4 regions of the Gordonia jinghuaiqii genome follow, and region 4 is predicted to be linked to each of the others. Evidence: predicted binding sites of a transcription regulator. Region 4 holds the regulator's gene; each other region holds the start of a gene.
The links. Region 4 encodes LexA, which represses DNA repair genes until DNA is damaged. Its sites were predicted from a motif close to CGAACANNTGTTCG; they were not measured.
Positions count from the first base shown of each region.

Region 1: a site for LexA is predicted at 2,169-2,182, ahead of H1R19_RS14615 (SAV_6107 family HEPN domain-containing protein). Genes of this name have one in related genera too.
Region 2: a site for LexA is predicted at 2,287-2,300, ahead of H1R19_RS08405 (error-prone DNA polymerase). Genes of this name have one in related genera too.
Region 3: a site for LexA is predicted at 2,072-2,085, ahead of H1R19_RS02565 (HNH endonuclease signature motif containing protein). Genes of this name have one in related genera too.

Region 1 is NZ_CP059491.1:3,290,608-3,296,073, reverse strand. It holds gene H1R19_RS14625 (phytoene desaturase family protein) at 1-1,403, opposite strand, end outside; gene H1R19_RS14620 (GNAT family N-acetyltransferase) at 1,400-2,074, opposite strand; gene H1R19_RS14615 (SAV_6107 family HEPN domain-containing protein) at 2,334-2,807, shown strand; gene H1R19_RS14610 (DUF3040 domain-containing protein) at 2,972-3,370, shown strand; gene mraZ (division/cell wall cluster transcriptional repressor MraZ) at 3,925-4,365, shown strand; gene rsmH (16S rRNA (cytosine(1402)-N(4))-methyltransferase RsmH) at 4,563-5,466, shown strand, end outside.
Region 2 is NZ_CP059491.1:1,885,382-1,890,847, reverse strand. It holds gene H1R19_RS08405 (error-prone DNA polymerase) at 1-2,273, opposite strand, end outside; gene H1R19_RS08400 (SDR family oxidoreductase) at 2,446-4,389, shown strand; gene H1R19_RS08395 (alanine racemase) at 4,386-5,466, shown strand, end outside.
Region 3 is NZ_CP059491.1:586,931-592,396, forward strand. It holds gene H1R19_RS02555 (dipeptide ABC transporter ATP-binding protein) at 1-316, shown strand, start outside; gene H1R19_RS02560 (ABC transporter family substrate-binding protein) at 313-1,980, shown strand; gene H1R19_RS02565 (HNH endonuclease signature motif containing protein) at 2,113-3,732, shown strand; gene thiD (bifunctional hydroxymethylpyrimidine kinase/phosphomethylpyrimidine kinase) at 3,806-4,702, opposite strand; gene thiC (phosphomethylpyrimidine synthase ThiC) at 4,699-5,466, opposite strand, start outside.
Region 4 is NZ_CP059491.1:2,393,918-2,399,383, forward strand. It holds gene H1R19_RS10650 (DeoR/GlpR family DNA-binding transcription regulator) at 1-351, opposite strand, end outside; gene H1R19_RS10655 (putative PEP-binding protein) at 557-2,254, shown strand; gene lexA (transcriptional repressor LexA) at 2,256-2,963, opposite strand; gene H1R19_RS10665 (LysM peptidoglycan-binding domain-containing protein) at 3,202-3,777, shown strand; gene nrdR (transcriptional regulator NrdR) at 3,877-4,392, shown strand; gene hrpA (ATP-dependent RNA helicase HrpA) at 4,366-5,466, opposite strand, start outside.

The sequences.
Region 1 (5,466 bases), 900 kb from region 4:
CCGAGCTCGGTGGCCAGGTCGTGGGGGGTCTGTACATACCGGTGGGCGATCGACGCGGCGAAACCCGGTGCGTGTCGATCGACTTCGTCGCAGATCGCGGTGGCCGCCCGTGCGCCGGCACTCGCCCAGTCACCGTCGGCGAGGCGGTAGGGATGCCACTGCGCCCAGAGATTGATCACGTGGCGTCCCGCCGGGGCGAGGGTGGGGTCGATCGCCGAGTAGCTCATCGCCACGACGGCCGGGCGCGGCGGCAGTTCACCGACCGCGGCGGCGGAGTGTGCGGTGACGAGCTGAGCGCGGTCGGTGACGAGAAGTCCGAGAGCGGAGTGGACGCCGTGGGCGGGGAGATCGCCGGGCAGATCCCGATACTCGGGCAGAGCCGTCGTTCCCAGTCGGACCGCCATCCCGATGCCGTTGCCCACGACGATGTTCCGCCGCCACTTCTCGAGTGTGGCCTCGTCGAAGCCGCCGGCGGCCAGCAGGTCCAGCGTCGTGAGGATGTGGCAGGCGCTGATGACGGTGCCGGTGCAGCGGAGTTCGCCGGAGGCCGATCGCACCCGCCAGTGGTCGCCGCAGCGGGTGATGGAAGTGGCCGGGTCGGCGCAGGAGACGCGGGCACCGTCGTGGCCGAGCCGGCTCACGAGAGCATCGGTGAGGGCGCCGCTGCCGCCGATCGCGCGCCCCGGCGGGATGCGATGCATCAGCGCGGCGAACCCCACCATGGGCGAGGTGCCGGGTGCACTCATCGGCGGCCCGGACTGGGCGCCGAACCAGGCGAGACCCGCCTTGAGGTGTTCGGAGGTGAAGTACTCGTCGAGCAGGGAGTCCCCGGAGGCCATCAGCTCGGCGGTGAGGTTCAGCACCCGGCCGGTGCGGCGACCGAACAGTCCCGTGCGCGCGGTGGTCGCGGTGCCGCCCAGGCCGCCGAATGCGCGCCCCAGCCGTCCCATGGTCGCGGGGTGGAAGAACGCGTCCATCACCGCCGCGGCGCGCGGTGTCCAGGCTTCGACGAAACGGCGGTATGCGGCGGCATCGCCTGGGCCGCAGGCACGTTCGATCGACGCGCAGGTGGCGTCGAGGTCGGTGCGGAACACGATCGCCGGTGCGGTCGCGGTGGCCGGGATGAAGGCCCACGGGTCGCAGTCGACGTAGCGGAGGCCGTGGGAGGTCAGCTCGAGGTCGTCGATCACGGGGGAGTGCCGGATCATCAGATGCGCCGACGACCCACGATCGATGCGGTGACCGGGAAAGCGTTCCACGGTCGACACGGCGCCGCCGGGGATGTCGTCGCGCTCGAGGACCTCGACGTCGCGTCCGGCCTGTGCCAGGTAGGCCGCGGCGATCAGACCGTTGTGGCCCGCGCCGATGATCACCGCGTCACGTCGGACCCCGTGGCCGGTCATGTTCCCGTGTTGCCGGTCGGGGCGGCGGCCGGGGCCCGCAGATCCAGCGGAAGCGGCCTGCCGAGGAAGGCGAACGGGCGAGGATCGCCGGTGAAGGTGAAGTGCCGTAGTACATCGGAGAACCCCATGCGCCGGTAGAGCGACCATGCGCGGTTCTGTTCGGCCGGGGTCTCCGGTGTCGACAGCAGTACGTGCCGCTCCGGGCGGTCGGCGAGCAGTCGGGCGAGCAGCAACTGGCCGATACCTCGGCCCTGAGCGTTGGGATGCACGTGGAGCTCCGTCAATTCGAAGTAATCGCGGGCGATCACCTCGATGTGCTCGGGCGAGCGGCCGGTCTGGCGCAGCCCCAGCCGCAGCTGCTGGTTCCACCACTGGCCGGTCGCACCAGTGTATCCATAGGCGATGCCGACGAGGAGATCGTCGGGCCCCCGGCCGACCGGGGGGCCCACGCGGCGCCGGGCGGCGGGCATCGTGTGCGCCTCGTGCGGCGACACCGTGGCCACCGCGCCCACCGCGTGCCAGCCGGGACGGGCGATGTGTTCACGCCAGAGTCCGGCGCGGTGGACCTCGGTGCCGCGGGGATACCCCATCGCGGTCACGTAGATGTCCAGCGCGGGTTCGAGCCACGCCCGTGAGTCCTGACCGCTCAGGCTCACCAACCGGATCGTCACCGCCCGACCACTCCCTGCGTCACCACTACCTCATGAATCGGTTCTGTCACACACGCCTTGTAGACAAGCGGGTGGATAGCTATATTGAACGTGTCGAACGGATGTTCGATGAATGTGCCTCCGCAAGCTGTTCGCGTTCATCCACGACGACACGGTCCGGCGGCGGACGAGGGAAGCGTCTGCCGCCGGGCCGAGTCAATCCGCTGCCCAGAACGAGAAACGACCGCCGGCCCGCGGCGATGAGCACGAGGAGGACGCCATGCCCAGCCATCGCGCCGCCAATGGTCCCACCGGCCCCGCGTCGGCGGACCCGGCGATGGTCGGACGCGCGCGCGATCTGCTCGCACGCGCCCACCTCCTCCTCGACAATGCCGACGGGGTTGAGGACGACGCCGAACGCTTCCGTCAGCTCTACCTCGTCGCGCTCCGCGCGTCCGGCGCCGCGCTGGCCGTGCACGAGCCGATCGGGACGACGCGACGCAAGACGTCGAACGCCTGGACCCGGATCGGGATGGTCGCGCCCGAGCTGGCCCAGCCGGCCGCCCGCTTCGCGGCCCTGTCGCCCGTTCGCATGAAGATCGAGTCGGGCATCATCCGAACGCTCGATCCGGACAGCGTCGCCGGCATGCGCCTGCTCGTCCTCGAGTTCCTCCGCCGGGTCGAGACGATGGTGATCGCCTATGAACAAGGCAAACTCGGCGGACAAGTGCCGCAGATCGGGCGAACCGCGTGAGACCGGCCACACTTATGGGGCCCGTGGGGGCCCTGGTCGGCTGCAACGGCGAGTAATGGTGGTCGCGGTCGATTTCACCTCGTATCATGGGACGATAGGCGCAGACGCCTTACCGGTCGCGGGTGACCGTCGTCGGCGTCGCGGATCAGGGAGAAGGAGGGTCGGTGCCACTTTCGGAGCACGAGCAACGCATGCTCGAACAGATCGAGAGCGCTCTGTACGCGGAAGACCCCAAGTTTGCGTCCAGTGTCAAGCGTCGACGGCTGGGTAGGTCGAGTGCTCGTCGTCGCCTTCAGGCGGTGGCGGTATTCGTCATCGGACTCGTCATGCTCATCGGCGGCCTCATCGTCGACATCGCCATCGGCGGATTCCCCATCGTCAGCCTTCTGGGTTTCCTGGTGATGTTCGGTGCGGGCCTCTTCGCCCTCTGGGGAGACAACTCGCCAGAGACTGCGCCCTCGTCATCGCGGGGCGGGAGAAAGCAGTCCGCGTCCCCGGAGGCCAAGCGCAAGCTGTCGGAACGCATGGAAGAACGATTCAACCGGAGGTTTGAGCAGGAGTGATCCTCTGATCCCGACGACCCCTCGTCGGCGATCGGCTGACCCCCGCTTCGACTCCCACAACCGCATACGATCACAGCCGCGTGCCGCCGAGCACGCGGCTTTTTCGTGCGTATGCCCCTGTGTAGCCGCACTGTGCAGCCTCGCAACGCTGTGCCCCGCCGTGTCTGGCCTCCACTGCCGCGGGTTCCTCATTCCTCCCCACGTGCGTCGTCGGCCTCGCCTCAGCACGTTCCCCCACCCCGCTCCACCGGCGTGCCCCACTTCGCCCCACCGGGGTGCCCCACTTCGCCCCACCGGTACACAACCGCTGGTCACAAGGGCACCGCAGGCGTCAGACCGCCCCTTCTATCACTTGCAACAAGGGTTGATGACGCCGACCGACGAACCGGGGACACACGGGGAGTCGCGAATTTTTGACGTCTTGAACTGGGACTTTGTGGTCGAGGGGAGGAGATGGGGGCGCTGGGGGTGGAAAGTGGTGGAAAGTGGGGTACTGTGGCATCACTGGGTAAGGCGATCCGGAACGCAGAACTCAGTGGGCAGGAGGTGTCGACATGTCCCCGCGATTTGTCGGCACCTACACGCCCAAATTGGACGACAAGGGGCGGCTCACGCTGCCCGCGAAGTTCCGCGACGCACTGGCAGGAGGGGTAGTGGTCACCAAAGGCCAAGACCACAGCTTGTCGGTGTATCGGACCGAAGAGTTCGATGCGATCGCGGCGAGGATCGTCGAGGCGTCACGCAACGACCCCGATCTGCGTGCGTTTCAGCGAACGTTCTTCGCCGGTTCGGAAGAACAGCGGCCGGACGGTCAGGGCAGGATCAGCTTGTCCGGCGACCACCGGGTCTATGCGGGACTGTCCAAGGAGTGCGTGGTGTTCGGCAGCTTCGATCACCTCGAGATCTGGGATTCGGCCGCGTGGGACGAGTACCAGACCCAGCACGAGGAGAACTTCTCGGCAGCCAACTCGGCCGCGTTGAACGCGGTGCTGTAGCCGAGAGACAAGGCAGAGTCGGCACTCGCGTTTTCGGGTGGCACGAGGCCTCGGCCCGGTCCGACCCTGGCGTACTTCCCCAACGCCAGGTGCGGAATCGGGTCGGGACCCCGCTCCATCCGAAGCCCGCCGCTCGCGCAGATGCGCAGATCCTCACCAACCGCCGAAACCGCCGACACGCCGATGGGGGGCTCTCCGTGGACGACACACGTGACGACTCTCGCCGCACCGGCGAATACGGGCACATCCCGGTCATGGGTGCACGAATCGTCGAATTGCTCACTCCCGCACTGGATGCTGACGAGCCGCGGGTCTTCCTCGACGCCACCCTCGGCGCCGGTGGACACAGTCAGCTGATTCTGGAGACCTTCCCGCTCGTGCGTGTGATCGGCATCGATCGCGACGCGTCGGCACTCGACATCGCCCGGCGGCGCCTCCAGCCGTACGCCGATCGGATCTCTCTGCATCAGGCGACATTCCACGAGATCGACGACGTCCTCGCAGCTGCGGGTGAGGAGACGATCGATGCGGCACTGTTCGACCTCGGTGTGTCGTCGATGCAACTCGACCAGGCCGGCCGCGGGTTCGCCTATGCGCTCGACGCGCCGCTGGACATGCGGATGAACGCCGACGACCCGCTCACCGCCGCCGACGTGCTCAACACCTATTCCCACGGCGAACTCGCTCGCGTCCTCTCCGAATACGGTGAAGAACGCTTCGCCGGCCGGATCGCCTCCGCGGTCCTGCGTGAACGCGAGAAGGAACCGTTCACCACCAGCGCGCGACTCGTCGAACTGCTCTACGACTCCATTCCCGCAGCCACCCGGCGGACCGGAGGGCACCCGGCCAAGCGCACCTTCCAGGCATTGCGCATCGAGGTCAATCACGAGCTCGACGTCCTGCGTGAGGCGCTGCCGGCAGCGCTGTCCGCGCTGGCCGTCGGGGGGCGGATCGCGGTGATGAGCTATCAGTCACTCGAGGACCGAATCGTCAAGCACGAGTTCGCCGCCCGGACCACCTCCACGTCCCCACGCGGTTTGCCGGTCGAATTGCCCGGCACCGCGCCGAAGTTCCGTCTCGTCACCCGGGGCGCCGAGCGCG
Region 2 (5,466 bases), 510 kb from region 4:
CGGCGCAACCGTTCCATCTTCTCCGGCGACCGCTTGGACCCCATCGCGCGCCGCAACTGATCGGCCTCGGAGGCGTCGAACCCGGCGACGTCGACGGCCAGTTGCATCAGCTGCTCCTGGAACAGCGGCACCCCCAGCGTGCGCTCGAGCGCCTTGTACATCGACGGGTGTTCGACGGTCACCTCCTCCTGCCCGTTGCGCCGCTTGATGAACGGGTGCACCGAGCCGCCCTGGATGGGCCCGGGACGGATCAGTGCCACCTCGACGACGAGGTCGTAGAAGCAACGCGGTTTCAGCCGCGGGAGCGTGGCCATCTGCGCTCGCGACTCCACCTGGAAGACGCCCACCGAGTCTGCGCGGCACAGCATCTCGTAGACGGCGGGTTCGCCGAGGTCCAGAGTGGCGAGGTCGACCTCGAGGCCCTTGTGTTCGGCGAGCAGGTCGATCGCATAGTGCAGCGCCGAGAGCATGCCGAGACCGAGCATGTCGAACTTGACCAGTCCGATGGCCGCGCAATCGTCCTTGTCCCACTGCAACACGCTGCGGTTCTCCATCCGCGCCCATTCGGTGGGGCAGACGTCGGCGATCGGCCGGTCACAGATCACCATGCCACCGGAGTGGATACCCAGATGTCTTGGCATACCGAGGATCTCGCCGGCCAGGTCGGATACGTCGGCGGGTGCGGTGTCGGGCATCTTGGCCCACGCGTCCTGCTGGCCGGGCGCATACCCGAGCGCACGCGCCATGTCCCGGATCGCCGATCTGCCGCGATAGGTGATCACGTTGGCGACCTGAGCACTGCGGTCCCGGCCGTAGCGGCGATAGACGTACTGGATGGCCTCTTCCCGACGATCGGACTCGATGTCGACGTCGATGTCGGGCGGGCCGTCGCGTTCGGGGGCGAGGAATCGCTCGAACAGCAGCTTGTTGGCGACCGGGTCGACGTTGGTGATGCCCAGGGCGTAACAGACCGCGGAGTTGGCGGCACTCCCCCGCCCCTGACACAGGATGTCGTTGGCCTTGCAGAAGTCGACGATGTCGGCGACCACGAGGAAGTAGCCGGGAAAGGTCAGCGCCTCGATGATGGCGAGCTCGTGTTCGATCTGCCGGTAGGCCTGCGGATGTTCGGCGGGCGTGCCGTAGCGGCGGCGGGCGCGGGTCATGGTGAGTTCACGCAGCCAGCTCGCCTCGGTGTAGCCGTCGGGGACGTCGAAGGGCGGCAGCTGCGGAGCGATCAGGCCCAGGTGGAAGGCGCAGTCGGCGGCTATCCCGACGGCATTGTCGATGGCATCGAGGTGCGCGGGCAGCAACCGGGCCATCTCGTCGCCGCTGCGCAGGTGCGCACCGGCCACTCCCGGCATCCAGCCGGCGATGGTCTCGATGTCGGTGCGTGCCCGCACCGCGGCCATCGCCATCGCCAGCCGTCGACGACGGGGCGCGGCGAAATGCGCGCCGGTGGTGGCCACCGTCGGCACCCCCGCGCGTACCGCCAGTCCGGCGAGGACCGCGTTGCGTTCGTCGTCGTCGGCCATGCCCTGCGCGGTCAGTTCGACCACCACGTTGGCATGTCCGTAGGTCTCGATCTGCTCGCGCAGGGCCAGCTCCGCGGCCGGGACACCGCCGCGGTCGAGGGCACGCCGAACAGCACCCTTGCGACATCCGGTGAGGATCAGCCAGTGTCCGTCGCCGGCCCGTGCGAGGGATTCGCGGTCGTAGCGCAGCAGACCCTTCTCCCCGGCGACCATGTGCGCATCGGCGATGGTCCGCGACAACCGTCGATAGCCCTCGCCGTCGCGCGCGAGGACCAGCAGGTGCTCCCCCGGCGGATCATTCTGCCCGGTCCGCGCGACATCGGGTTCCAGCGACAGCTCGGCCCCGAAGACCGTCGGCATCCCGAACTCGCGGGCCGCCTCGGCGAACCGCACGATGCCGTAGAAGCCGTCGTGGTCGGTGACCGCGAGCGCAGCCAGCCCGAGGCGTTGCGCCTCTTCCACCAACTCCTCCGGCATCGACGCGCCGTCGAGAAAACTGTAGGCACTGTGGGCGTGCAGTTCGGCGTACGGCACCGCCGACGAGCCGCGCGAGATGTCGCCGGCCTGATAGGCCCCACGCTTGCGTGACCAGGCGGGGCTGTCGCCGCCGTCGCCGGGGAAGGGCGCCCATTCGCTGGTGTCGGGGCCGAACTCGGTGCCCGGTCGGCCACCGTCCGGTGCCCGACCGGAGAGCACCCGCTCCATCTCCGACCACGTCGGTGGTCCCTGATCCCAGCCCACTCACCCACTCTATCGAACACAGGTTCGACGCGACAGCGAGGTGTTGGGCGCGGACCCCCCGGATCGTTGCCAGCGACCAGAATAAGTGTCACTCTGAGTATCAGACAGATCCCGCCTCGTGGGGGCGAGACATCTGCGGGCACTCCGCCCGCCGACCTGATGGGATCCACCAATGACCAGCTATTTCATCACCGGAGCCAGTGGCTTCATCGGTCGACGCGTCCTCGACCGTCTCCTCGCCGTCGACCCCGACGCAGAGATTCACGCACTCGTACGCGAGTCCTCGATGGCGTCGTTCACGGCGATGCTCGAGGTCCTCGACCTCTCCGCCCGGGTGACACCGGTCACCGGAGATCTCACGGCACCGGGGCTCGGAGTCGATGCCGGCGCGCTGCCGGCGTTCGACCACGTCATCCACCTCGCCGCGATCTACGACATGGCCGCCGACGCCGAGTCGCAACGGGCCGCCAACGTCATCGGCACCTCCCGCGTCGCCGACTTCGCGATCGCCCACGGCGCCCTGCTCCACCACGTGTCCTCGATCGCGGTGGCCGGAGATCACCGAGGCCGCTTCACCGAAATGGACTTCGCAGTCGGACAAGGGTTTCCGACGCCTTATCACCGCACCAAGTTCGAGGCCGAACGTGTGGTGCGCGAACGCGAAGGACTGCGGTGGCGGGTGTACCGCCCCTCGATCGTGGTCGGCGACTCCCGAACCGGGGAGATGGACAAGATCGACGGCCCCTACTACTTCTTCGGCCATCTCGGGATGCTCGGCAGACTTCCCTCGATGCTGCGCCTGCCGATGCCCGATCTCGGCACCCTCAACATCGTGCCCGTCGACTACGTCGTCGACGCGATGGTCGCCCTCCTCACCGTCAACCCCACGCGGAGCGGACTCGTGTTCCACCTCAGCGCCCCGCACTCGCTGACGACCACCGAGATGTACAACGCGCTGGCGCCCGCATTCGACGCGCCCAAGGGATTTAACGCGATCCCGCACACCACCGTCGAGCCGCTGATCGCGTTGTCCGGCAAGGGACCGGCACGAATCGGACGCAACCTCGTCGCCGCACAGCAGGGCATCCCGTCGGCAGTCCTCGACGCCATGACGATGCCGGTGGATTTCCGCGCCGACACCACCATCGCCGTCCTGCACGACTTCGGGATCAGCGTGCCCGACTTCGCCGACTACGCCCCGCGCCTGTGGACGTACTGGTCGCGACACCTCGATCGATCCCGTAACCGCCGCGCCGACCCCCGCGGACCTCTCGTCGGCAAGAACATCCTCATCACCGGCGGATCGAGCGGCATCGGCAAGGCCACGGCGCGCATGTGCGTGGCACGCGGGGCCAACGTGATCATCGTCGCCCGAAGTGCCGATGAACTCGATTCCGCGGCAGCCGAATTGAACTCGACGACGAGCAAGCAGGGCATCCCCCCGGGTCGAGTGGTGGCCTACCGGTGCGACATCACCGACGAGGAATCGGTCAACGCGCTGGTGAAGTCCGTACTCGGCGAACACGGGCATGTGGATGTGCTCGTCAACAACGCCGGCCGTTCCATCCGTCGCGCCACGATGAACTCGGTACAGCGACCCCACGACTACCACCGCGTCATGGCGGTCAACTACTTCGGTGCGGTCAACCTCATCCTCGGCCTGCTGCCCCACATGGTGGTGCGGCAGGCGGGCCACGTGGTGAACGTGACGTCGATCGCCGTTCAGTCCCGCGGTCCACGGTTCGGTGCGTACGCGGCGTCGAAAGCCGCCCTGGAGGCGTTCAGCGATGTGACCGGAACCGAAACCGTCTCCGATCACGTCACTTTCACCAACGTACGACTGCCGTTGGTGAAGACCAGGATGATCTCGCCGACCGAGATCTACGACAATTCGCCTGCGACGTGGGACGTCGACAAGGCCGCCTCCCGCGTACTGCACGCGATCGTCGACCGGCCCAAGCACGTCGACTCGATCGTCGGCACCATCGCCGAGCTCGGACACCGGTTCGTCCCCGGGCTGACCACCCGCATCCTGCATCAGGAGTACCTGCTGTTCGGTGAGTCGGCGGCGGCGATGGGGCGCGGCACACGGGTCGCCCGGAAGTCCGCCACGTGACCGACTCGCCGTACCTGCAGGTCGACACGCCGTACCTGGAGGTCGACACCGAACGCCTCGAGACGAACGTGGCGCGGGTCGCCGACCTGGCGCGGGCCGCGGGCGTCGACGTCCGGCCGCACGCCAAGACCCACAAGTGCGCCGAGATCGCGCGCCGGCAGATCGACCACGGCGCAGTGGGATTGACCGTGGCGACGATCGGCGAGGCCGAGGCGTTCGCCGACGCCGCCGGCACCACCGGCTGCACCGACATCTTCATCGCCTACCCGCTGTGGCCGACGCCGACCAAGGCGGCGCGCCTGCGCTCACTGGCCGACCGTGTGTCACTACGCGTGGGAGTCGAATCGGTCGAAGGCGCACGGCATCTCGGATCGGTCCTCGACACCGGCACCTCATCCCCCGCCGGTCGCGTCGAGGTGCTCGTCGAGGTGGATTCGGGTCAGCACCGAACCGGTGCGTCACCCGAACGTGCCGGGGAGGTCGCGGCGGCGGGTGTGGCCGCCGGGCTCGACGTGATCGGTGTGTTCACCTTCCCGGGACATTCCTACGGCGTCGGCGACACCCGTTCCGGCGCCGCCGAACAGGAGATCAGGGCGCTGCACACGGCGGCCGAGAGCCTGCGGGCGCAAGGCATCGAACCGCGGGTGCGCAGTGGCGGTTCGACGCCGACCATCGCCTTCGTCGCCGATCCGCGCCACGCGGGTGTTCTCACCGAGATCCGGCCGGGCGTCTATCCGTTCAACGACGCCCAGCAGGTGGAGATCGGATCGTGCGGATTCGACGAGGTGGCGCTGACCGCCGTCTCGACCGTGATCCGCCGAGAAGGGCGCCGGATCGTCCTCGACGCCGGCAGCAAGATCCTCGGCGCCGACCGCGCCCCCTGGGCAACCGGCTACGGCAGGCTCCTCGACCACCACGACGCCCGCATCGTGCTGCTGTCCGAACATCATGCGGTGGTGGAGTTCCCGTCCGGCGGCGAGGTGCCCGCGCTCGGGTACATCGTGCGGGTGGTCCCCAACCATGTGTGCAACGCGGTCAACCTCGTCGACGAGCTGGTCGCGATCGGCGGCTCGGACA
Region 3 (5,466 bases), 1.8 Mb from region 4:
GTCCGGTCCGACGGATGCGGTCTTCGGCCGGCCCGCGCATCCGTACACCCGTGCCCTGCTGTCCGCGGTGCCTGTCCCGGATCCCCGCATCGAGCGGGAACGCCGTGCGATCGTCCTGCGCGGTGAACAACCCAGTGCGACAGAGGAGATCCTCGGTTGCAGTTTCGCCGGGCGGTGCCCGTTGTACAGCAGGCTCGCCGACGGACAGCAGCAACTCTGCCGCACCACGATCCCCCTTCTGCAGCCGACGATCGAGGAGCGAGCCGCCGGCGCCGATCACCGGGCGGCCTGCCATTTCCAGGAGGCGGAGCTGTGACACGGCTGTGGTGCCTGATCGCATCGGTGGGGCTGGTCGTCGCGTGTGTCGCCGGTTGTGGCGCCGCGGTGGACGTCGGCGAGGCGGTCCACACCGAAGGAGCGTCGCTCAATCCCCAACCACGCGAGAACCTGCGGGAGGGAGGGAGTCTCACCACAGCCCTCACGGAGGTCTCCCCGCAGTGGAACACCTTCCACGCCGACGGGTCGGCGTACACGCTGGCGCTGTGGCGCTGGTACAACCCGGTCCTCGCCTACTTCTCACCCGACGGTGTGTACTCACCGAACCCCGACTACCTGACCGATGTGCGTACGGAGACCGTCGACGGTGACACGGTGGTCACCTACACGATCAACCCCGATGCGTTCTTCAACGACGGCACCCCGATCGACTACCGTGCCTTCGTCGAGACGTGGCGCACCAGCAGAGGTCTCGACGACCGGTACATCGTGAGTTCGACCGACGGATACAGCCAGATCGACTCGGTGACCCGCGGAGTCGACGACCGGCAGGCGGTCGTCCGCTTCGACGGCGTCTACGCCTGGCCCGACGGCCTCTTCAACCTCGTGCTGCACCCGAAGGCCGCCGACGCCGACACCTACAACAAGGGATACGTCCAGAATCCGCACCCGGAGTTCGGTGCCGGCCCGTACACGATCGCCTCGTATGACAAGAACGCCGGAACCGTGGTGTTCGAGCGCAACCCGAAATGGTGGGGTGAACCGGGCAAACTCGATCGTCGGGTGTTCCGTCAGCTCGAGTCGCAGGCGGCGTTGAACGCCTTCCAGAACGGCGAGATCGACGCCACCGGGGTCGCGGCGAAGGACGCCCGCGCACGGGTGCTGACGATGAACGGCGTCGACATCCGAACCGCCGCCTCACCGCAACAGGCGTTGCTCGTCCTCAACCTCGACGCTCCGATCCTCGGTGATCCGGTTGTGCGGGAGGCGGTCATGAAGGCCATCGACCGGGCGACATTGGCCCGCATCAGGTTCACCGGCCTCAACTACACCGAGGAGCTGCCCGGCTCGCTGTCGCTGTATCCGTTCCAGCCGGGCTATCGGGACAACCTGGCAGGGGTGGTCTCCTATGACCCCGACCAGGCCGCGGCGTTGCTCGAGCGTGCCGGGTGGCGCAACGGAGGCGGCGACACCGACGACGGTATCCGGACCAAGGACGGCAGGCGTCTGTCGCTGACGCTTCCCAATGTGGGCGACGACACCACCGGCCTGAACCTGTCACGTGCCCTTCAGGCGATTCTGGCGAAGGTCGGTATCGACCTGGTCGTGCAGCAGCGGCCGTCGTCGGACTTCTCGAAGGTGGTGGTGAACAAGGAGTTCGACCTGTTCATGATGGGTTTCCAATCGAGCGACCCGTTCGGGATGGCGTACTTCTGTCAGGTGTGGTGCAGCGATTCACAGTTCAACCCGGCCGGAGCGGGAACGCCTGAACTCGATGCACGGATCCGCGCGATGTCTCGGATCGGTGATCCGATGGCCCAGATCGCCGCGGGCAACAAGGTCGAGCACGAGGCCTTCGAGCAGTACTCCAACCTGCCGTTGTTCAACGGTCCGGCGATGGTCGCGGTGAAGAGCGGTCTCGCGAACTACGGTGCCGGCCAGTTCTACGTCGGGCCGATCGAGGACATCGGCTGGGAGAAGTGACAATCCGGCCGTCTACCACAAGCCACTGACATCTTTGGGGATCAAGGCCTCGGCGGTAATCGTTGCAGGACAATGAAAGTCGGTATAGCATCGAACCTACATTCGAACTATCGGCTCCGGGGGGTGACCGTCATGTCCGACACCGCAGAGGTGAACGACGTCGACACTCCACTGTCGCGAGCGTCGGAGTTGGTGGCCGAACTGCACCGGATCACCACAGAGTTGCAGACCACCGACCTGTCCCGTTGCACCGACACCGAGCTCGTCGACGTAGCCGCCGGCACCGAACGGGCCATCGCCCGGATCACTGCCGCCGGCGACCGGCAGATCGTGGCGATCATCGACCGCGACATCCCCGGCAAGACCGGGCACCGCAGCATCACGCAGTTCATGACCCACCGGCTACGGGTGTCTGATCCGCTGCGGCGCACCACACACCGCAACGCCCTGGCCACCTTCACCAATCATCTCGGCGAATCCCTCGACCCCGAGCACCCCACACTTGCCGAGGCCTTCGCCGACGGCGAAGTCGGTACCGCCCACGTGCGGGCCGTCATCGATGTGCTCGACCAGATCCCGCATGCGGTCGAGCACGACGTCAAAGTCGCGGCCGAACGACAGATGACCGAGATCGCCATCGCCCACACCCCCGCCGACATCACCAACCTCGGCGCCCGACTCCTGGCCCACCTCGACCCCGACGGCACCCTGGCCGACGACACCGACCGCCAACGCCGCCGCCAACTGTGGGTCAACCGCCAACGCGCCGACGGCACCGCCAAGATGACCGCCACCCTCACCCCCGAACTCGCCGCCCGGGTGACGATGCTGCTGGCGGTGTGGGCCAAACCCGGAATGAACAACCCCCAAGACCCGCTCAGTCCACACGGGGCCTACACCGATGCCGACCCCGCACAACTCGACACCGCCGCGGCCCGCGACGACCGCACCCCGGCCCAGATCAACCACGACGCCCTCAACGCCCTGCTGACCGCGGTCTTCGACGACGGGCTGCTCGGTGAGAGCCACCGCGGACTGCCCGTGCAAGTGATCGTCAAAGCCGACCTCACCGATCTGATCCGCGAAGCCGGACTGGCCACCACCGTCACCGGCACCCTCATCCCCATCCCCGACCTGATCGAGATGGCCGCGAACACCACCGTGCAGCCATGGCTGGCGATCTTCAAAGACGCCACCGCCGTCCCGCTGTACTTCGGCCAGGGCAAACGCCTCGCGACCCGCGAGCAGAGACTGGTCTCCTTCGCCCGGCCCGACGGCGAGGTGTGTTCGGCCCCCGGCTGCGGCCAACCCGCCGCCCACGTCGAGATCCATCACGCCCAACTCGACTGGGCCGCCGGTGGACTCACCGACATCGACGACCTCACCCCCGCATGCCCCACACACAACCGCATGGTCGGTGACCGACCCGGCCAATGGACCACCCGAATGCAACGCTCCGGCCCCGACGAAGGCCGCTGCGTGTGGCGGCTCAACGCCGAGCCAGGAGCACCACCCAACCCCGAACACATCAACCGGCGCCCCGATATCCCGGATCGGCTGGCCAGCCACCTGGCACAGGTGCGCAACGACATCCACGGACCCCAGACGTCCGGCAATGCTCCACGCCTGTACGCCCGCCGCATCATCGACCAACGATTCATCATGGCCGGCCCAGCCGACCAGCCGACTCCTACGACTCCCGCATCGTCGGTCATCGAGAAACGCCTCGAAGAACTCCTCACCCGAGTCTGATTGCTGCGCAGCGCCGCTCACCGGGGACGTCGTTCGCCCCGGCGGGTGGTGGTTGCGACGTGGTCTCGGACTCCTACGGACCGGTTGCAGCGTCGGGGACCGGGCCACCGACCCGCCATAGCGGGTTCACCGGGCCGTGTCCCGCACCCAACGGGTATGCCGAGGCGAGACATGCTGTGACCCAACCCTTTCCGAAACCGACCGCATCGGGTACCGAGAACCCGTGCGCCAGAGCGCAGGTGATCGCCGCCGCGAGGGTATCCCCGGCGCCGTGGTCGTGGGCGGTGTCGATGCGTTCATGACTGAGCTCGATGAAGTCCTCGCCGTCGGAGAGCAGGTCGGGTGACTGAGCGGATGAACGCAGGTGACCGCCCTTGACGAGCGCCCACCGGGGACCGAGATCGAGCAGCGCCTTCGCCGCGTCACGCTGGGTGGCGGCGTCCACGACGTCGATGCCGGTGATGAGCCGCACCTCGTCGAGGTTCGGGGTCACCAGGGTGGCGAGCGGGAAGAGTCGGTGGCGCAGTGTGTCGAGTGCGGAATCGGCGAGCAGCTGATTACCGTGCATGGAGGCGCACACCGGGTCGACGACCAGCGGAACCGGGGTGTCCCGGCCGATCCCGCTCCGGGCGCACTGGTCGACGATCGCGTCGATGATCGGCGCCGAGGCCAGCATCCCGGTCTTGGTCGCACCGACACCGATGTCACCTGCCACCGAATCGATCTGCGCGGCCACGGTCTCGGGCGCGATCTCCTGGAACCCGCTGACGCCCAGCGAGTTCTGGACCGTCACGGCGGTCACCGCGACACAACCATGCAATCCGAGCAGAGCGAACGTGCGCATGTCGGCCTGAATCCCGGCGCCGCCGCCGGAATCCGAACCGGCGATGGTGAGCACACGCACCGGCGTCAGACCCGGTGCGGCGACAGGGAGCAACTCGAACCCGTTCGCCACCGGCCTGCTGGTCATACAGCACCTCCGGAACTGGCCTCGAGCGGCAGGTACACGCGGTTGCCGGCCTCGGCGAACTCCGCCGACTTGGCGGCCATGCCCTCGGCGATGGTGCGGTCGATGTCCTCGGCGGTCACGAGTCCGTTCTCCTCGGCGTAGGCGCGCACATCCGCCGAGATCCGCATCGAGCAGAACTTGGGGCCGCACATCGAACAGAAGTGTGCCGTCTTCGCCGGTTCGGCGGGCATCGTCTCATCGTGGTACTCGCGTGCGGTGTCGGGATCGAGCGCGAGATTGAACTGGTCGGTCCAGCGGAACTCGAAGCGCGCCTTGCTCAGTGCGTCATCGCGTTCCTGGGCGCGCGGATGTCCCTTGGCGAGATCGGCCGAGTGCGCGGCGATCTTGTAGGTGATCACGCCGACCTTCACATCGTCGCGGTCGGGTAGTCCCAGATGTTCTTTCGGTGTCACGTAACAGAGCATCGCGGTGCCCGCCTGGGCGATCATCGCGGCGCCGATGGCCGAGGTGATGTGGTCATAGGCCGGCGCGATGTCGGTGGCGAGAGGCCCGAGTGTGTAGAACGGCGCCTCCTCGCACAGCTCCTCTTCCAGGCGCACGTTCTCGGCGATCTTGTGCATGGGTACATGCCCTGGCCCCTCGATCATGACCTGCACGCCATGCGATTTCGCGATCGAGGTGAGTTCGCCGAGGGTGCGGAGCTCGGCGAACTGCGCCTTGTCGTTGGCGTCGGCGATGGATCCCGGACGAAGGCCGTCGCCGAG
Region 4 (5,466 bases):
ATAGGTGATCGTCGCCTCGGCGGCGCGGTAGGTGGTGGTGCCGGCATCGAACAGCACCGATCCGCCTTCGGGCGGGAGGAACCGGACCGCGGCACGGCCGATCGCCGCCTTCTGTTCGACCTGGCTGGACTCGCGCTCGTCGATGCCCAGCTCGCCGACCACGCGCATGACCTCGGCGCGCACCGCGCCGCCGTGCACTCGCTGGAGATGGCCGGTGCGCTCGAGCACGGCGAGATCGCGACGAACCGTCTCACTGGTGACGTCGAACTTCTCGGCGAGCGCGGCGACGGACGCGCGTCCGGCGACGCGCACCTCGTCCACGATTGCCTGCTGTCTCTCCTCGGCGTACACACCGGCTCCGATCTGCGTCTCCGTGCGTCCCCTTGTTGATCCGTGTGGGTTCGCATGTTGTAGTAACTGTGTTTACGCCTGTTTGTGTTGACAAGTCAAGCTCTTTTTGTAACGGTGGTCACATCGGCGCGAAGATGGAGTCGGATCTCACAGATCCGGACCTGCGCGGCAACGATCGAGAGGTATCGAGATGGCGAACACCGAGATGGTCCAGACGCTGACCGGGACGCCGGTCGTCGGCGGGCTGGCGTACGGGCCCGCGGTCTGGCCGGGTGCGCGACCCGACCATTCCGCTCAGACCCTCGGCACCGGCGTCGAGATCGCCGAGGATCGACGAGCCGACGAGGTCGCCCGGTTCGTGAACGCCGCGAGTGTGGTCGCGGGCAGGCTTCGCGAGCGTGCGTCGCAGAACACCGGGGCCGCCGGCGAGGTGCTCACGGCGACCGCCGGGCTCGCCGAGGACCGCGGGTGGATCGGAGCGGCCTCGGGTCTCATCGCCAAGGGTGCGACGGCGGAATCGGCCGCCGTCGCGGCGACCAAACAATTCGCCGAGGTGTTCACCAAGCTCGGCGGGCTGATGGCCGAGCGGGTCACCGACCTCAACGACGTCCGTGACCGGGTACTCGCCGAACTGCTGGGACTGCCCGAGCCGGGGGTACCCACGCCCGAGGTGCCGTCGGTCCTGCTCGCCGACGACCTCGCTCCCGCTGACACCGCGGGGCTCGATCCGTCGACGACGATCGCACTGGTCACCCGTCTCGGGGGGCCGACCAGCCACACCGCGATCATCGCGCGCCAGCTGGGTATCCCGTGCGTCGTGGCGGTGGCCGGACTCGCCGCGGTGGCCGCAGGCACCGACATCCTCGTCGACGGCAACACCGGGGAGATCGAGATCGCCCCGGATGTCGTCCGGGCGCGGGCACGGGTCACCGGACATCGGGATCACGCCGCGACCGTCGCACGCTGGACGGGCCCCGGTCGCACCGCCGACGGGGTCGCGGTCTCGGTGCTGGCGAATGTCGCCGACGGCGCATCGGCTCGGGCCGCCGCCGATCATCCCGTCGAGGGCGTCGGGCTCTTCCGTACCGAGTTGGCCTTCCTCGAGCGAGCCGACGAGCCGTCCGTGGACGAGCAGGCCCGTATCTACGGGGAGGTTCTCGGAGCCTTCGACGGCCGGAAGGTGGTGGTGCGGACGCTCGACGCGGGCTCGGACAAGCCGTTGCGGTTCGTGACCCAGCCGGAGGAGGCCAATCCGGCCCTCGGGGTGCGCGGAGACCGGATCGCGCTGGCGCATCCCGAGATCCGCGCACATCAGCTCGATGCGATCGCGCTGGCGGCCGAGCACACGACCACGAAACCATGGGTGATGGCGCCGATGATCGCCTCGCCCGCCGAGGCCGCGGCGTTCGCCGCGGAGGTCCGCGGGCGCGGCCTGGTGGCCGGGGTCATGGTCGAGGTGCCGGCTGCGGCCATCCTCGCACCGGCGATCCTGGCCGAGGTCGACTTCGTGTCCATCGGCACCAACGACCTGACGCAGTACACGATGGCGGCCGACCGGATGTCCGCCGATCTCGCGTCGTTGACCGACCCGTGGCAACCGGCCGTCCTACACCTGATCGCGATGGTCGCGCGGGCAGGGCGCGATCAGGGCAAACCGGTGGGAGTGTGTGGCGAGGCGGCCGCCGACCCGAACCTCGCGTGTGTGCTGGTGGGGCTGGGTGTCACGTCGCTGTCGAGTGCGCCGGCGGCGGCCGCGGCGGTCGGGGCGCGGCTCGGCCGGGTCACCTCCACGGAGTGCCGGGCGGCGGCCGACGCCGCCTTGGCCACCGCCGACCCGGCTGCGGCCCGGATGGCGGCAACCGCAGTGCTCGACGGTGCGAGCGACCGAACGGATGAGCCGTAGGTCAGATCCGCCGCATCACGGTGACGACCTTGCCGAGAATGACGGCGTCGTTGCCCGGGATCGGATCGAACAGTTCGTTGTGGGGCATCAGCCAGACGTTGCCCTTCTGGCGCTTGAACGTCTTGACCGTCGCCTCCCCGTCGATCATCGCGGCGACGATGTCGCCGTTGTCGGCCACGTTCTGCTGACGGACGACCACCCAGTCGCCGTCGCAGATGGCGGCGTCGATCATCGACTCACCGACGACGCGCAGCAGGAACAGTGACCCCTCGCCGACGAGTTCGCGGGGGAGCGGGAAGACGTCCTCCACTGCTTCCTCGGCCAGGATGGGACCGCCGGCGGCGATCCGTCCCAGGACGGGGACGAATGTGGGCACGGGCAGGTCACCCGCGGTCGGGGTGGCCGGTGACGGCGGCTCGCTCGGCGCGATGTTGACCGCACGCGGACGGTTGGCGTCGCGTTTGAGAAGACCCTTGCGTTCGAGCGTGCGGAGCTGATGGGCCACCGACGACGTCGAGTTCAGGCCGACCTCGTCGCCGATCTCCCGGATGCTCGGCGGGTACCCGCGCTCGCGCACCGACTTGCGGATCACCTCGAGCACGCCACGCTGCCGCGGGGTCAGAGAGGCCTCTGCGGCCACCACATCGACCGGGGCCGCGTGCTCGTCGGCGCCCCGCGCCCCTGTGCGCTTATCGCCGGTCTCGCTCATGTTCGGTTCCTCTCGTGGTCAGACCTGGTGGTCGGAACGTGCTGGTAGACGCCTTGGCCTGGAGCCGAGCCTAGCGGAGAAGAACCCGCACCTCAAACATTTGTTCGATGTGTCGCGAGACTTTGTCGGGATCTCATGCTACAAATTCGAACATCAGTGCATCGAACACCTGATCGATGTTCGATGGTCGACCGTACATCCGCAACCGACGTCCCGACTGGACACAACGGAGGGCACCATGCGTACCGCCACTCTCATCGATCCCACCCGTACCGAGCGCCCATACACCGACGGTGCACCCGGCGACGGCTCCTACACCGGTCCGGCCGGCCGCCTGCGCACCGACCGGACGCGCACCCCGGCGCTGCGTACCGATGGCCGCCGTCCGGCGGACAACCGCCCGGTACCGCGTTCGGCGCTGCAGGCCCCGCGCGTGGGCGGCACCGCGTGCTCGACGCCGGTGGGGACGCGCGGTCGCGGTCCCGTGATCGCCGAACGTGCCGTGATCGCCGAGCGTGCCGTGATCCGCAGGCGCCGTCGCACCGCGGTGGCGATCCTCGCCGGTGTCGGGCTGGCGCTGGCCGTGTGGGTCATCGGTGTCGTCGGTCAGAATTACGCCGCGTCGATGACCCCGACCGCGGTCAGTACCGAGGTCGTACATGTGCGGTCGGGCGAGTCCTTGAGCACCATCGCCTCGCGCGTCGCCCCGGATATGCCGCGCGAGGTCGTCGTCGACGACATCGTCGCGCTGAACGATCTCGGATCGAGCGCGTTGCGCGTCGGACAGCCGCTGCTCACCCCTCTGTACCGCTGAGGCCGGGCGGTATCCTCGATGTCACAGGGACCAGCCGACAATCGGCCGGGCGCGCGGTTGTGCTGCGTCAGAGCGTCCCGCGACCTGCGTGAGGATACGATGCGCTGCCCCTTCTGCAAGAACGACGACACCAAGGTCATCGACTCGCGTGTCGCTGATGAGGGGCAGGCCATCCGGCGGCGCCGCTCCTGTGTGGAGTGTGGCCGACGCTTCTCCACGGTCGAGAGCGCCGTGCTCGCGGTGGTCAAACGCAACGGAGTCACCGAACCCTTCAGTCGCGAGAAGGTGATGCGCGGGGTTCGTCGCGCATGTCAGGGCCGGCATGTCGCCGAGGATGCACTCGCCCAGCTGGCACAACAGGTCGAGGACACCGTCCGGGCCAGCGGCTCGGCCGAGATCCCCAGCAACGAGGTCGGTCTGGCCATTCTCGGTCCGCTGCGCGACCTCGACGAGGTGGCCTACCTGCGGTTCGCCTCGGTCTACCGCTCGTTCGATTCGGTCGAGGACTTCCAGCGCGAGATCGACGACCTGCGGGCCGCCTCGAAGCCTCCGTCGGATTCAGGTCCCCAGGCCGGCGAACGCGCCGTGTCAGCCGAGTCGGTCCAGACTTCGTAGGATCCGTTTCTCCGAGACCGGGAACGCGGTCTTCAGTCGCTGCGCGAACAGTCCCACCCGAAGTTCTTCGACCAGCCAGTGCGCCTCGTCGTTGACGACCCCGCGACGGTGCTCGGGCACCTGCTCGAGGCGCTGCGCCCAGCGTTCGACGACGCGGTCGATGACCGCAACGCCTGCCTGATCACGTGCCGCCGCCGCCGGCAGGGCCTCCAGGCGCGCTTGCGCCGCCTCGAGGTAGCGGGGCAGGTTCTCGAGGTGTCGGCGTGGAGTGGCGGCGACGAACCCGTCGAACACGAGGTGATCGAGCTGTTCGGCGACGTCGTCGGCCGCCAGTGAGCCGGCGTGACGATCGATCGCCGCCCGCACCGGCGCCACCCACTCGAACGCGTCGACGGCGAGAGCGAAGTACGCCGGTGCGGCCTCGCCGATCCCGGGGCGGATCCGATCGGTGAGTGCGGCGAACGCCTCGGGAGTGCGGACGGCGGTCAGCACGGCATCGTCGAGGCCGGACACCGCGTCGCGGATCGCCCGGCGCGTGCAGTCGGCCAGCAGCGTCTCGACATCGCGGTAGGGGCTCTGGCTCAACGCGAGTCGGGCGGTGGAGCCCAGCGAGCTCGCGATCCGCTTGTGCAGTGGCGGGATCGCGAGGTCGAGCAACGCGACGATGCCTCGCCGGAGCAGTCGATCGCGCGACTCGGAGGTCGCCGCCTGGAGTACGACCACTCCGCGTGTGCGGCCCGCCTCGTCGTTGATCGCGTCGAGCGTCGGATACCTGGTCAGGCGCTGGCCCGCGACGTCCACGGTGACCTGGTCGGGCAGGGTGCCGATGCCCTCGGGTGTCCAGGTCTTGTACAGGGTCCGCGTCACCGTCTTCGGCGCGGCCGCCCCGGTGGGTCGTTGCAGCTGTGCGAGCGAGTCGGCGCGTGCCACGATGCGGCCGGCGTCGTCGACGACCGCGAAATGCATGCGCAGATGTGCAGGAATCCGGCTGGTGTCGAAATCGGTTGCGGCGACGGTCATGCCGGTGATGGACGACAGCTCGCGGGCGAGTCCGACGGTGAGTGGCTCCTTGCG